DNA from 3 places in the Halobacillus sp. KGW1 genome. Region 3 is predicted to be linked to each of the others. Evidence: riboswitches for the same ligand, from Rfam matches in the RefSeq annotation. Region 3 holds a riboswitch; each other region holds the start of a gene.
What was found. A riboswitch is a leader RNA that binds a small molecule or an ion and turns the genes downstream of it on or off. The one in region 3 is predicted to bind S-adenosylmethionine.
Positions count from the first base shown of each region.

Region 1: linked by a shared signal. The riboswitch ahead of AXG56_RS15825 (Na+/H+ antiporter NhaC family protein) and the one ahead of AXG56_RS04135 (sulfite exporter TauE/SafE family protein) in region 3 are both predicted to bind S-adenosylmethionine.
Region 2: linked by a shared signal. The riboswitch ahead of AXG56_RS09355 (methionine ABC transporter ATP-binding protein) and the one ahead of AXG56_RS04135 (sulfite exporter TauE/SafE family protein) in region 3 are both predicted to bind S-adenosylmethionine.

Region 1 is NZ_LSOC01000004.1:175,935-180,121, forward strand. Features, by position in the region: gene AXG56_RS15825 (Na+/H+ antiporter NhaC family protein) at 350-1,669, opposite strand; SAM riboswitch class I at 1,787-1,891, opposite strand; gene AXG56_RS15830 (ABC transporter substrate-binding protein) at 1,960-3,036, opposite strand; gene AXG56_RS15835 (ABC transporter ATP-binding protein) at 3,054-3,827, opposite strand; gene AXG56_RS15840 (ABC transporter permease) at 3,851-4,187, opposite strand, start outside.
Region 2 is NZ_LSOC01000003.1:67,513-71,699, forward strand. Features, by position in the region: gene AXG56_RS09345 (MetQ/NlpA family ABC transporter substrate-binding protein) at 1-572, opposite strand, end outside; gene AXG56_RS09350 (methionine ABC transporter permease) at 597-1,265, opposite strand; gene AXG56_RS09355 (methionine ABC transporter ATP-binding protein) at 1,258-2,283, opposite strand; SAM riboswitch class I at 2,363-2,471, opposite strand; gene AXG56_RS09360 (TlpA disulfide reductase family protein) at 2,669-3,088, shown strand; gene AXG56_RS09365 (hypothetical protein) at 3,081-3,401, opposite strand; gene AXG56_RS09370 (thioredoxin family protein) at 3,497-3,811, opposite strand; gene AXG56_RS09375 (toprim domain-containing protein) at 3,822-4,169, opposite strand.
Region 3 is NZ_LSOC01000002.1:676,217-680,403, forward strand. Features, by position in the region: gene AXG56_RS04130 (DAK2 domain-containing protein) at 1-1,441, shown strand, start outside; gene AXG56_RS04135 (sulfite exporter TauE/SafE family protein) at 1,531-2,403, opposite strand; SAM riboswitch class I at 2,543-2,638, opposite strand; SAM riboswitch class I at 2,804-2,921, shown strand; gene AXG56_RS04140 (phosphoadenylyl-sulfate reductase) at 3,000-3,728, shown strand; gene sat (sulfate adenylyltransferase) at 3,759-4,187, shown strand, end outside.

The DNA.
Region 1 (4,187 bases), on a different contig from region 3:
TTTACAATATGTAGTAAAAGCGTACCGAATATAATTATAGTCGTCTATACCACATAAGACCCCTCTCTCTCTTTTTCGACTGTTTTTTCCATTCTATAGCCCCATTACAATAGATTCATTTTAAAATATAATATCAAATTTATGAACTATTTAAAGAATTAATATTTCATTCGAATTTGAAAAAATCTATTAAGTGACCAACTACCTCCGCCTTCCTTTATGGCCGCTCACCGGGCGCCCAGTGGAAAGGTCCCTTCTCCCGGAGCCCGATCTCTCCCCCAGCCATACCACCTTTTCCAAACGAAAAAGAAGCTCCCTATTTCAGGGAGCCTCTTCCAGTCAGAGAATATCAGGATCCTTTTTGAGCGGAAGGATCTGCTTTCTGAACCGTAAACTTAGGAAACTTGAAGACAATAGCAAGAATTCCGGACACGGCTGTTAAGATCGGATAAATACAAAACGGTACGATTGCAATAGGTGAAATCGATGCCACACCGGCTACAGCAAGGAGTTGGGCTCCGTAAGGAATGATTCCTTGAACAGAGCTTGCGAAGATGTCCAACAGGCTGGCGGATCTTCTCGGTTCAATGCCGTAATCATCAGAGATCTGTTTGGCTAATGGACCGGCCGTGATAATCGAAATCGTGTTGTTTGCAGTGGACAAATTGATCGCGGTTACGATACCGGCGATACCGAACTCTCCACCACGATTAGACCGGACACGTTTATTCACCGCTTCCAGTAGATACTCAATACCGCCGTTATAACGGATCAGCTCTACAAGTCCTCCGAGCAGGATAGCTATCATAGACAACTCCTGCATGTTTGCGAAGCCGTCTCCGATCAGGTTAATCAGTTCCATCCCCGAGAATTTACCGAGAATCAAACCGACAATTCCGGCTGCTACCGTTCCGCCGATCAGAACGAATATGACGTTTACCCCAAGGATGGCGAACAGGAGCACTCCGAGATATGGAATGACTTCAAGGAAATTATACGAGTATGTTTCCCCAAGATCTGCACTCGCACTGGCTGTCCATACTGCAAAAATAACCGCTGTTACTATGGCAGCCGGAAGAACGATAAAGAAGTTCGCCTTGAACTTTTCTTTCATTTCCGTGCCTTGTGTTCGAACAGCTGCAATGGTTGTATCAGAAATGATGGAGAGGTTGTCCCCGAACATAGCCCCACTTACAATGGCTCCCATAATCAGCGCCACACCAATATCTGTTTGTTCTGCGACACCAAGTCCGATCGGGGCTAAAGCTACAACTGTCCCTGTGGAAGTACCCATGGAAATGGATATGAAACACCCAATGACGAACAGGCCGACGACCATCCATCCACCAGGCAGGTAGCTCAGGCCAAGGTTGACGGTGGAATCTACAGCCCCCATTCCCTGTGCGACGGAAGCAAATGCTCCCGCGAGCAGGAAGATCACAACCATCAAGATGATATTCGGGTGTCCTCCCCCTTTGGAGAGTGTCATGATTTTCGTTTCAAAATCTGTTTTTCGATCCATAAGCAGCGCTACCAGTATAGCTGCAAACAGAGCGACGAGTACAGGCATTTTGTAGAAGTCACCTGTCACGATCCCTGAACCAATGAACAATACAATAAATACTACAAATGGAATAAGTGCAAAAATATTTGCTTTCGGTTTTGTCATCTTTTCTGCCTCCTTCTTGGTGAACTCATGAATGTTTCTGTGATACAGACAAGACCAGGCCAAACAAATAAAAAAGAAGCCCTCTTTAGGATAAGAAGGCTTCTTTGTTTCCGTCCCCTCTTATCTGTCAGGTCTAAAACCTGCTGGATTTAGCACCGGCCAACTGTGTTGGTGGTTGCTGAAGCTTCTTAGGACCAGTTCCTCCACTTCTCTTGATAAGAACTATTCAATTGAGTCTCTCGTTACTTTACATCATTTTTTTCTCTCTGACAAGAGAAAAACTTGGAATGTTACTTTTTATCATACTCTCCGATAATGTCCACGGCTTTGGCTGCCAGAGAAGGGTCTACAGCCTCATCGAAATCTACATCGCCGATGATGGCACCATTGGAGTTGTAAAAGTCGAACTGATCTTTAATATCCTCCACGAACATACTGCCGTCCGGATCCAGTCCTGTCACGCCGACTTTCTTCCATATTTCAGGATCCTTCAAAGCGGTGTGTTTTGTCATGATATCAATGACTTCATCAAGCCCCTCGCCGTGAAGAAATGCATCGTTGTAATCGCGTACCCCCTTCAAATAAGCAGCCATGAAGCGGAGCGATACGTCTGTTTCTTCTTCAACAAATTCCGGTGAGCCTAGAACCATCGCGATTTGTGCTTCTGGAGCATAATCCGTAGCATCACCGAACCGCACATGTAACCCCTGCGATTCTCCCTGTGTTATCAAAGGCTCTATCTGCAGGGCAGCATCTATGGATTTATTCCCCATCGCGGCCAACATATTACCGAAATCAGACATTAAGACGACCTCTACGTCCTTCTCAGTCAAGCCGGCATGCTTCAGCATTTCATGGAAGATGTAATCATCCACGGCATTCTTTGAAGATACAGCAATCCGTTTTCCTTTAAAATCGGCATACTCCTTGATTTCATCCTGAAGGTCTTCTCTAATAACAAAACTGAAGTAGGAATTGCCATCGAAATAGTGCCCTTTATCAGCGATGATCTTCACATCGATTCCCTGAGCGATCGCATTGAAGAACGAAGCGGTGGAGACTCCGCCGGCGATGTCCACTTCACCGGAAGCAAGCGCCGGCAGCATATCATCACTGTTGGCGAATGTCGTAAATTCAATGTCTATGTTATAGTCATCGAAATATCCTTTCTCTTTCGCGATGTAAAACCCTGCACCGGACGCCGCACCGTCCTCTGCAATAACTACCTTCTGACGCTTCTCAAGCGGAGCCAGATCGCCGGATACGGTTTCTTTCTGCTTTCCTTGTTCAGACTCCTTATCACTGCAGCCTGCTGCTATACCCAAAAGTAAAAAAAGAGAGATAAAGATCCATAATGATTTACGCACGGGATGTTTCCCCTTTCTTAAATCCTTGATCGTTGCACTTCTTCCTGAAGATGATTCCAGACCTCCACGAATTGTTCCGCCATGACAGGGTCAGCCCTGACCTGCTCCATATTTCTTGGTCTGGGGAGCTCGATTCGTTTTTCCTTTACAATCCTCCCCGGCTGGGCACTCATCAAGAGAATCCGGTCGCTGAGCAGGAGTGCTTCATCGATACTATGTGTAATGAAGAGGACCGTTTTTTTCGTTTCGGCCCAGATGTTGAGTAATTCTTCCTGCAGGATGAATTTATTCTGTTCATCCAATGCTGCGAACGGTTCATCCATCAACAATATTTCCGGGTCATTTGCGAATGCTCTGGCAATGCTCACCCGTTGTTTCATTCCTCCGGAAAGCTCTCTAGGGTAAAGCTTGGCGAAACGCTCCAGCCCTACTTTTTCTAAATAATACGCGGTCCGTTCCTTGATGACCGCCGCTGGTACACGACGCATTTTCAAACCAAAACTGACGTTACCCTCCACGGTCAGCCACGGAATCACCCCCCGTTCCTGGAAGACCATCGACTGAAGTGGCCGGTCTTCCTTTGCTCTTGCGATGGTGAATGACCCGGAACTCGGTGTTTCCAAATCGGCTAGAATTCTGAGCAGTGTCGTTTTTCCGCACCCGCTCGGTCCGACTAAACAGGCGAACTCTCCATCGGCAATATCCAGATTGATTCCTTCCAATGCTGTGACTCTGCTTTCCTTTTTATAAAATACTTTCGTCAAATCCCTGATGGAAATTTTCGCATCCATTCCACCTTCCCCTTTCTCCTTCATCAACGCCAAGGGAGTAATTTACTTTGCAGTCCTCTCAAGATTAATGAGAATAAATAGCCGAAGAACGAGATGAGCACGAGCCCTACAAACATTTCTTTCAACATGAATGCCTTATAGGAGGTCCAGATTAAGTAGCCGATACCGGAATTCGCTCCCATCATTTCCGCTGCCACTATCGTAAGTAAGGCGATCGCCTGCCCCATTTGAATCCCTTCAAGCATGACCGGTAAGGAACCCGGGAGAGCGATTTTGAAGAAAAACTGTTTCGAATCTGCTCCGTAATTCTTTGCTACGTCCAAATATATTCTGTCGATGTTGATGACACCGGCAACTGTA
Region 2 (4,187 bases), on a different contig from region 3:
GTTTCCGGAAGGTTGGCTGCATCTACACCGGAATCGAATTTAATATTTTTAGGGTTTTCCACGATATCATCCACCTGGGCATCGACTTTCTCCACGTTTTCGTCAAGCTTGATCAGGCCTTCGCGCTCCAAGAGGGCAAGGATTCGTCCATGATCGGATATAGAGCGGCTCATGACGAGTGTCGTTCCGTCCTCTACATCTTTGATATCATCATATTTCTGAGAATAGATCCCCATAGGCTCAATGTGGATGCCGCCAAGGTTCACAAAATCGTAATCGTTATCTTTCTCCTGCAGTTCCATGTAGGGAATCGTCTGGAAGTAGTTCGCATCAATACGTCCTTCGTCCAAGTCTTTGTTTGGAAGGATATAATCCTGGTACGTTTCAATTGTCAGCGTAATGCCTTCCTCTTCAAGAAGCGGCTTAGCTTCTTCCAATATTTCTGCGTGTGGGACACTGGAAGCCCCCACCTTAATTTCATTCGAATCACCGGATTCTTCATCAGAAGAACCACAAGCGGACAGGACAACAGTGAACAATATTGCCAGTAAACCTAGTGACCATTTTTTCATAAGTATTTTCCTCCTAAGGTTGTTTTATCTTTTATCCAATCGACGGGAAATGAAATCCCCGATGAATTGGAAGATGAATACGAGCAGAATGATTAACACAGTACAGACGAATACGACATCGAAATCACTGCGCTGGAAGCCATAGAAATACGCGAAGTCCCCAAGACCTCCTGCACCGATCGCTCCGGCTACAGCCGTATAGCCTACAAGGGCAATTGCTGTAACAGTAATACCCGAAATCAAAGCTGGCATCGATTCCGGAAGCAGCACCTTGAAGATAATGGTGGAGTATTTCGCCCCCATCGATTTTGCCGCTTCCACCACTCCTTTATCCACTTCCTTCAATGCAATTTCTACAAGGCGTGCATAGAACGGAGCACCACCGATGATCAATGCCGGAAGCGCAGCCTGCGGTCCACGGATTGTCCCGATAAGGAAGTCGGTGAAAGGGAAAAGCAACAGAATCAAAATGATGAAAGGTATGGCCCGGAATACGTTGACGACCGAAGCTGTTATACCATTTAAAATCTTGTTCTGCCATAAACCTCCCGGAGAAGTGAGGTACAACAGAAGCCCGAGCAGTAAGCCGAGGATAAACGTCCCGATCACAGATATGATAGTCATATATAATGTCTCATTCGTCGCCGTGATCATATCTTCCATTCTTACGTTTGGAAACAGTTGATTAAACATTCGGATTCACCTCCACTTCTACGGATGTAGATTGAATATAGGAGATGGCCCGCTGCCTCTCACTTTCTTCCCCTTCCAATTGCACGAACAAGGTACCATACGCCCCTTTTTGTGTTTGGGTGATCTTACCGTGCAGGATATTGACATCGAGCGCAAACTCCCTTGAGATCTCACTGATCAGCGCCTGATTCGTACTTTCTCCTACAAAGTGGAGCCGGACGATTTCACCAGACGAATAATGGTCTTTGATCAACTGGAGAGAGTTCTCTTTATCGGGATCTCCCATTACTTGATCAACAAACTTCTTCGTCACCGTTTTTTGTGGACGAAGGAAAACATCGAGCACGTCCCCATGTTCTACAATCTTCCCCTGCTCCATCACCGCTACCTGATGGCATATTTTTCGAATGACGTGCATTTCATGAGTAATCAGCACGATGGTCAACCCAAGCTTTTCGTTGATATCAACGAGGAGGTCGAGAATCGAGTCCGTCGTCTCCGGGTCTAAAGCAGATGTCGCTTCATCGCACAGCAGGACCTTCGGGTTGTTGGCAAGGGCCCGGGCGATTCCGACCCGCTGCTTCTGCCCTCCACTCAATTGGGACGGATATGAATTCCCCCTGCCTGACAGGCCGACAAGATCGATGAGTTCATTGACACGCTTCTTCCTGTCTTCTTTCGGTATCCCTGCTATTTCTAATGGAAATGCGATGTTATCAAAGACGGTACGGGACCACAGGAGATTAAAGTGCTGGAAGATCATCCCGATGTCCTGTCTTGCCACCCGCAATTTATTCTTGCTTAAAGTGGTTAAGTCCTGATCATCGACGATAATACTTCCCTCCGTCGGGTCTTCCAGTCTGTTCAGCAGCCGGATAAACGTACTTTTCCCTGCACCACTGTATCCGATAACGCCATAGATTTCTCCTTTATTGATCGTGACGCTGAGGTCATCCACCGCACGTACTTCACGATCTTTGGTCTGAAAAATCTTCGATAGACCTTTGATAGTAATCATGATGTTTCCCTCCTGACAAAAAAAGCGCTTCTCTGTTCAGGAGAACAGAAAAGCGCACATCTATTGTATTCGCTCTGTTCTCTCATCTCCCAGAATTTTAACTCTGCAGGATTTGGCACCTTGTCAAGCGTACGCTTGCCGGTTGCCGGGCATCATAGGGCCAGTCCCTCCGCCTCTCTGGATAAGAGATTCGCTTATTCGCATGTATAATTTTAATAGCACAAGATGGATTGTAGCATCGCACCAAAATTGTGTCAACTGGAAATATTCCGTTTTTCAGAAAAATAAGTCGTTTCCATGTGCCTCTCATTGGTCGAAGGACTCGGACAATATGTGGTAGCATGTTGCTGTAAGCTTAGTCCAATCACATAAAGGAGCCGCAGATATGAAACAAAAAGCACCCGACTTCGAATTACCGTTTATAAATAAACAAGGAACTTATCAACTAAGAGAAGATAAAGGAAAAGCCGTCGTTCTGACCTTCTGGGCATCCTGGTGCCCGGATTGCGGAAGGGATCTTCCTTTGAAGGAACAGCTATATCAGAACGCAGATAAAGAAAAAGTAAAAATGCTGACGATCAATGTCACAGGGCGGGAAAGAAGTCCGGAAGCGGGCATCGCTTACACGAAAGAATTCCTCACTCAGCCGACCCTTGCCGATAAGGACAGGACCGTATATGACCTGTTCGGATGCAGAGGAGTACCCTCAACGGTCATCATCGATCAGAACGGGTTTATCCACGAAGCGTTTGGTGATCAAGCTTCCTTTCTCGATATCGCACAGTCCTTGGGAAGAATCATTTAGCAAGAAACATCAGGGATTCCAAATAAAGCACATCAGAGAAGGAGCCGTGAATTCGGATGAGGGAGTCGTCCATCGCCGTCAGCCTTTCCCTGCCGGCAAGCAGATCCTCCATCACAGAATCTTCCACATGGATACAAAGCGTGCCATCATCCGTTCTTTGCACATCAGGACATATCCCCGCCGGAGTGATGAGGAAAGTAAATAAATTATTCTTGGACTGAAAAGCTACATGGATCTCTCTTTCCCGCCAAGATGGAATCAGATCGTTCCTATGGTTCACTTTCTCTATCCAAGTCTTCATCATTTCCACCATCCTAAAACGCCCCCTTTGCTTAGACATTCTTGCAAAGGGGGCGTTTTTCCTGTTTACCAACAAGGCTTTCCTTCGTCATTTCCCGGGAAATTAGCTTATTGTTTTACATATTCAGCTGTTTGTTCATACATATGAGGGACCGATTGAAACGCATACACCTTTTTGACGATTTGTTCGTTCTTCATGATTAAAAGGCATGGAACACTCTCAATTTGAAAACGCTCCATAGCGGAAGGGTTCAAGGAAGCATTCACTTTTATGAATACTTCCTCGTTATACAATTCTTCCAACGTCCTCAGCATCTTTTCTGCTAAATGACAGGTAGCACAAAAAGGGCTGTGAATGAACGACAACGTGTATCGGTCCTGCTTCGACTGCTCGGTCCACTCCTGTGAGTCAAGTTCCTGCACAAGCTTCCTCCTAAATCAGATAAATGGACTTCACTTGAAAATGGTGGTTCAACAATGCTCGGGCGAGCTCCTGTTCAGGCGTGGCTGCTACTTCCCGGAAGGCTTTATCGATATAAATATGCTCGGCGTGCGGAAGCTCTTCGGTCAACTGCTTCCTTAGTTTGTAGCCCGAATCGTCTTCATCCACTAAAATATATACCCTGCGATCATCCAGGTTGTGGTTGAAAATCATCTCCTCCATCCGCTCGATTCCTAAGGTGCCGTACGTGCAGATGATTTCCACTTCTTCATCCAGCACTTTCTTCAGTTTCTTCTTGTCGGTTATCCCTTCGACAATGACGATTCGCTCTCCATCCATATGCATCACCTTCTATAA
Region 3 (4,187 bases):
ACTGCTTATGGGCGCCCGTGGGAATTCCGGTGTCATCCTTTCTCAAATCTTCCGTGGTTTCTCAAAAGTTAATGAAGATAAGGAAACGTTGACAACGAAAGATTTCTCGGCGGCTCTTGAAGGCGGCGTGGATACAGCCTATAAAGCGGTTATGAAACCGGTAGAAGGAACAATTCTTACCGTAGCTCGTGAAACAGCGGAAGGTTCGGTGGAAGCTGCAGAAAAGCACACGGCTTTCATTCCGTTTATGGAAGAAGTGGTAAAAGCTGCGAAAGCATCGCTTAAACGGACCCCGGAACTGCTTCCTGTTTTAAAGGAAGTCGGAGTCGTGGACAGTGGCGGCCAGGGTCTTGTAACCATTTATGAAGGATTTCTTGCTTCCTTGAAAGGGGAAGAACTTCCGGCAGTTCAGGAAACCGTATCCATGGATGATATGGTCAATGCAGAACATCATAAATCTGCTCAGGATTTCATGAATACGGAAGATATCGAATACGGCTATTGCACGGAATTCATGGTGAAATTCGAAGAGGACAAGCTTGCGGAAAACCCTTATGATGAGGATGCATTCCGCAACCAGCTCAGCGAAATTGGTGATTCCCTCCTAGTCGTTTCCGATGAAGACTTAATTAAAGTGCATGTTCATGCCGAGTATCCCGGCGAAGCGATGACGCTCGGTCAGAAGTACGGCAGTCTCATTAACATGAAGATCGAGAATATGCGTGAACAGCATACATCTATTGTAGGAGACAAGAAAAAAGGCGCTAAGCAGGAAAAGAAAGCGCCATACGGTATCGTCACAGTAAGTATGGGGGAAGGGATCAGGAAATTGTTCGAAAGCCTCGGCGCGACAGTTGTCATCCAAGGTGGACAAACGATGAACCCTAGTACCCAGGATCTGTCGGAAGCGATCAAGGAAGCCCATGCAGACCGTGTGCTCATTCTCCCGAACAATAAGAATATTGTGATGGCGGCGGAACAGGCGGCCGAGCTTGCTGATGTGGAAGTAGCCGTTATTCCGACGAAGACCATTCCGCAGGGAATGAGTGCTCTTCTAGGATTTAATCCGGAAGCGGATCTTGACACGAATAAAGAGGAAATGAGCCAGCTGATGTCCGAAGTGAAAACCGGACAGGTTACGTATGCGGTACGAGATACCCAGATCGATGGACTAGCCATTGAAAAAGGCCATTTTATGGGGATCGCGGAAAGTAAAATACAAACAACGGCAAAAGAAGCGTTAGAGGCAGCGAAGGCTCTGCTTCGCGAGATGATCGATGAGGATGAAGATGAAATCCTGACCATTCTTACTGGTGAAGAAGTTGAAGAAGATGAAATTGGTCAGTTGGAAGCGTATATTGAAGATACGTTTGAAGATTTGGAAGTGGAAGTTCACACAGGTGGACAGCCGATTTATTCCTATATCTTCTCTATTGAATAAAATATAGAAAAAGAGATCAGAGCATACAGCTCTGATCTCTTTTTTTATATTATCATAAAAGCGTGCTGCTCAGGACAACACTGTTCCTGCTACCTGGTTGCCGGCTTAAGCCGGAAGTTTCTGCGGATGGACAAGAGAACCATGCAGATATAGGCAAGGACTAAAGCCGTGTAAATAATGGCGATGGAGGTGTCTCCAAGCTCTACTGTATTCAAAAGCGTTCGGATATTTGTCAAAACGATGAATCCACCGGCGAGGACACCTAATACGAGAGACGGCATTATTTTCACAAGCCAGGCAGCAAGGGGGGCCGCAATAACCCCGCCGATCACAAACGCAGATACGAGCAGCCAGCTGAATTGCTCCCAGCCAAGAAAGATAAGAAACCCGAGGGTCGCAGAAACAGTGACGATGAATTCGCTGGTATCTACCGTTCCAATCACTTTTCGGGGTTCAAGCTTCTGTCTTGCCAGGAGAACGGGCGTATTCACTGGTCCCCACCCGCCGCCGCCGACTGCATCAAGAAAACCTCCGATAAATCCAAGTGGAAACAAAAAGCTCTTTTTGAAAGGCCGCTTCTCCTGGGGCCGCTTCTGTCCCATGGTAAGGAAACGAATGATGATATAGATTCCTAATACGAGGAGGAAGAGTGATATGTAGGGTCGGATAATTTCTCCTGGAACCCAGCTTAATACAGCTGCACCGAGAAAAGCGCTGATGGCACCGGGAACAGCCAGAATAACGACGAGACGCTTATCGACATTCCCGAATTTATAGTGAGAGAAGCCGGAAGCGGCCGTCGTTGCCACTTGAGCCATATGAATGGATGCAGAAGCTACTGCCGGAGCAAGTCCATAGGCAAGCAGAATCGTTGAGGAAGTCAATCCGAAGCCCATGCCGAGAGCACCATCGACTAACTGAGCAAAAAATCCCACTAATGCGAAAACAATTAATTTATTCAATCCAACCTCTCCTTTTACCCTTTAATTCCAGCTCCCATATGGTGTATGATTAATCATATGAGAATACTTGGTTTTATGTGTGAAGAGGTTTTCTACAAAAATAAAAAAACCCTTCACACAGAAGAGGCTTTCGTTCCTCTCCTTATCTTTCAGACAATGTCTGCTGGATGGAGCACCTTTAAAAGGTTGCTGCGGGATCGTTGGACCAGTTTCCTCCCCCGGCTCTTCATAAGGATATAGTATCTTGCTTTGATTACTTACCAAATTAAAGCAGAGGGGGACCATTGTCAATATTAAAAACAGAAAAGTTGTAATTTTTAAAAAACCTGTTGACATATCTTAGAAAGAAGCCTACTATTTGAATCAATTAGTTTTTTTGAAATATCCAACCGACTAATTTTTCTTATCTAGAGAGGTGGAGGGACTGGCCCAACGAAGCCTCGGCAACGGGTCTAACCGTTAAAGTTAGACGCTGTGCCAATTCCAGCAGATGCTGAAAGCATTTGGAAAGATAAGAAGGACGTATCTTACTTTCAGACGCCCTTCTTCTTTTCCGGAAGAGGGGCGTTTTTATTTGGAGAAAGGCAGGCGAGTGTATGGGAAACTTACTTACGTACCAGCATTTTTCCGGTGATCCATTCAAAAATGATCAGCCAGAGGATGATACGAAAGGCGCGAGAAAGGTCATTCAATGGGCATACGACCAGTATGGTTCTGACGTGGTTTATGCGTGCAGCTTCGGCGCAGAAGGAATGGTACTCATCGATCTGATTTCGCAGGTCAAACCGGATGCGGATGTCGTTTTTCTCGACACAGGTCTTCACTTCCAGGAAACCTACGATTTGATTGATAAAGTGAAGAAGCGGTATCCGGCGCTTCATATTCATATGAAATTACCGGAGCTTACAGTGGAAGAACAGGCAGAAAAGCATGGTTCCGCTTTGTGGAAGAGACAGCCGGACCAGTGTTGTTACATCCGGAAGATCAAACCGTTGGAAGAGGCACTGTCCGGTGCGGTTGCCTGGCTTTCCGGCCTGCGCAGAGAACAGTCCCCGAGCAGAGCGAAGACGGATTTCATCAACAAAGATGAACGGTTTAAGTCCGTGAAAGTTTGTCCACTGATACATTGGACTTGGGACGACGTATGGCATTATATCCGACTAAATAGCTTGGATTACAATGCTTTGCATGACCAAAACTATCCAAGTGTAGGATGTATTCCTTGTACATCCCAGGCCGTCGGCGACGACCGCTCCGGCCGCTGGAAAGGATTTAATAAAACGGAGTGTGGTCTTCACACCCCGGGCCCATCAGAAACGAACTAATCGAAACGAACTAATAGGAGGATGTATGAAATGGCAGTCATTAAACCCCATGGAGGGAAGTTAATCAATAGATGGAACGAAACACCGGAGGATTTACCGAAGGACAGTATCGAACTGGATGGAATGGCTCTCAGTGACGTGGAGCTGATCGGTAACGGAGCATACAGTCCGCTGGAAGGGTTCCTGAACAAGGAAGACTATGAATCCGTCGTCGATACGATGCGTTTGAAAGACGGGACACCCTGGAGCATTCCGATTACGCTGCCTGTAAGTGAAGAGAAGGCAGAATCGTTAGGAAAAGAAGCCAAGCTTATCCATGATGGAACGGTGTACGGTGTGATTGAGATCGAAGACATCTTCAAACCTGACAAAGAAAAAGAAGCGCAAAAAGTATATTTAACTACGGACCTTGCTCACCCGGGTGTCAAAAAGTTGTTTGAACGCCCCGACTATTATGTA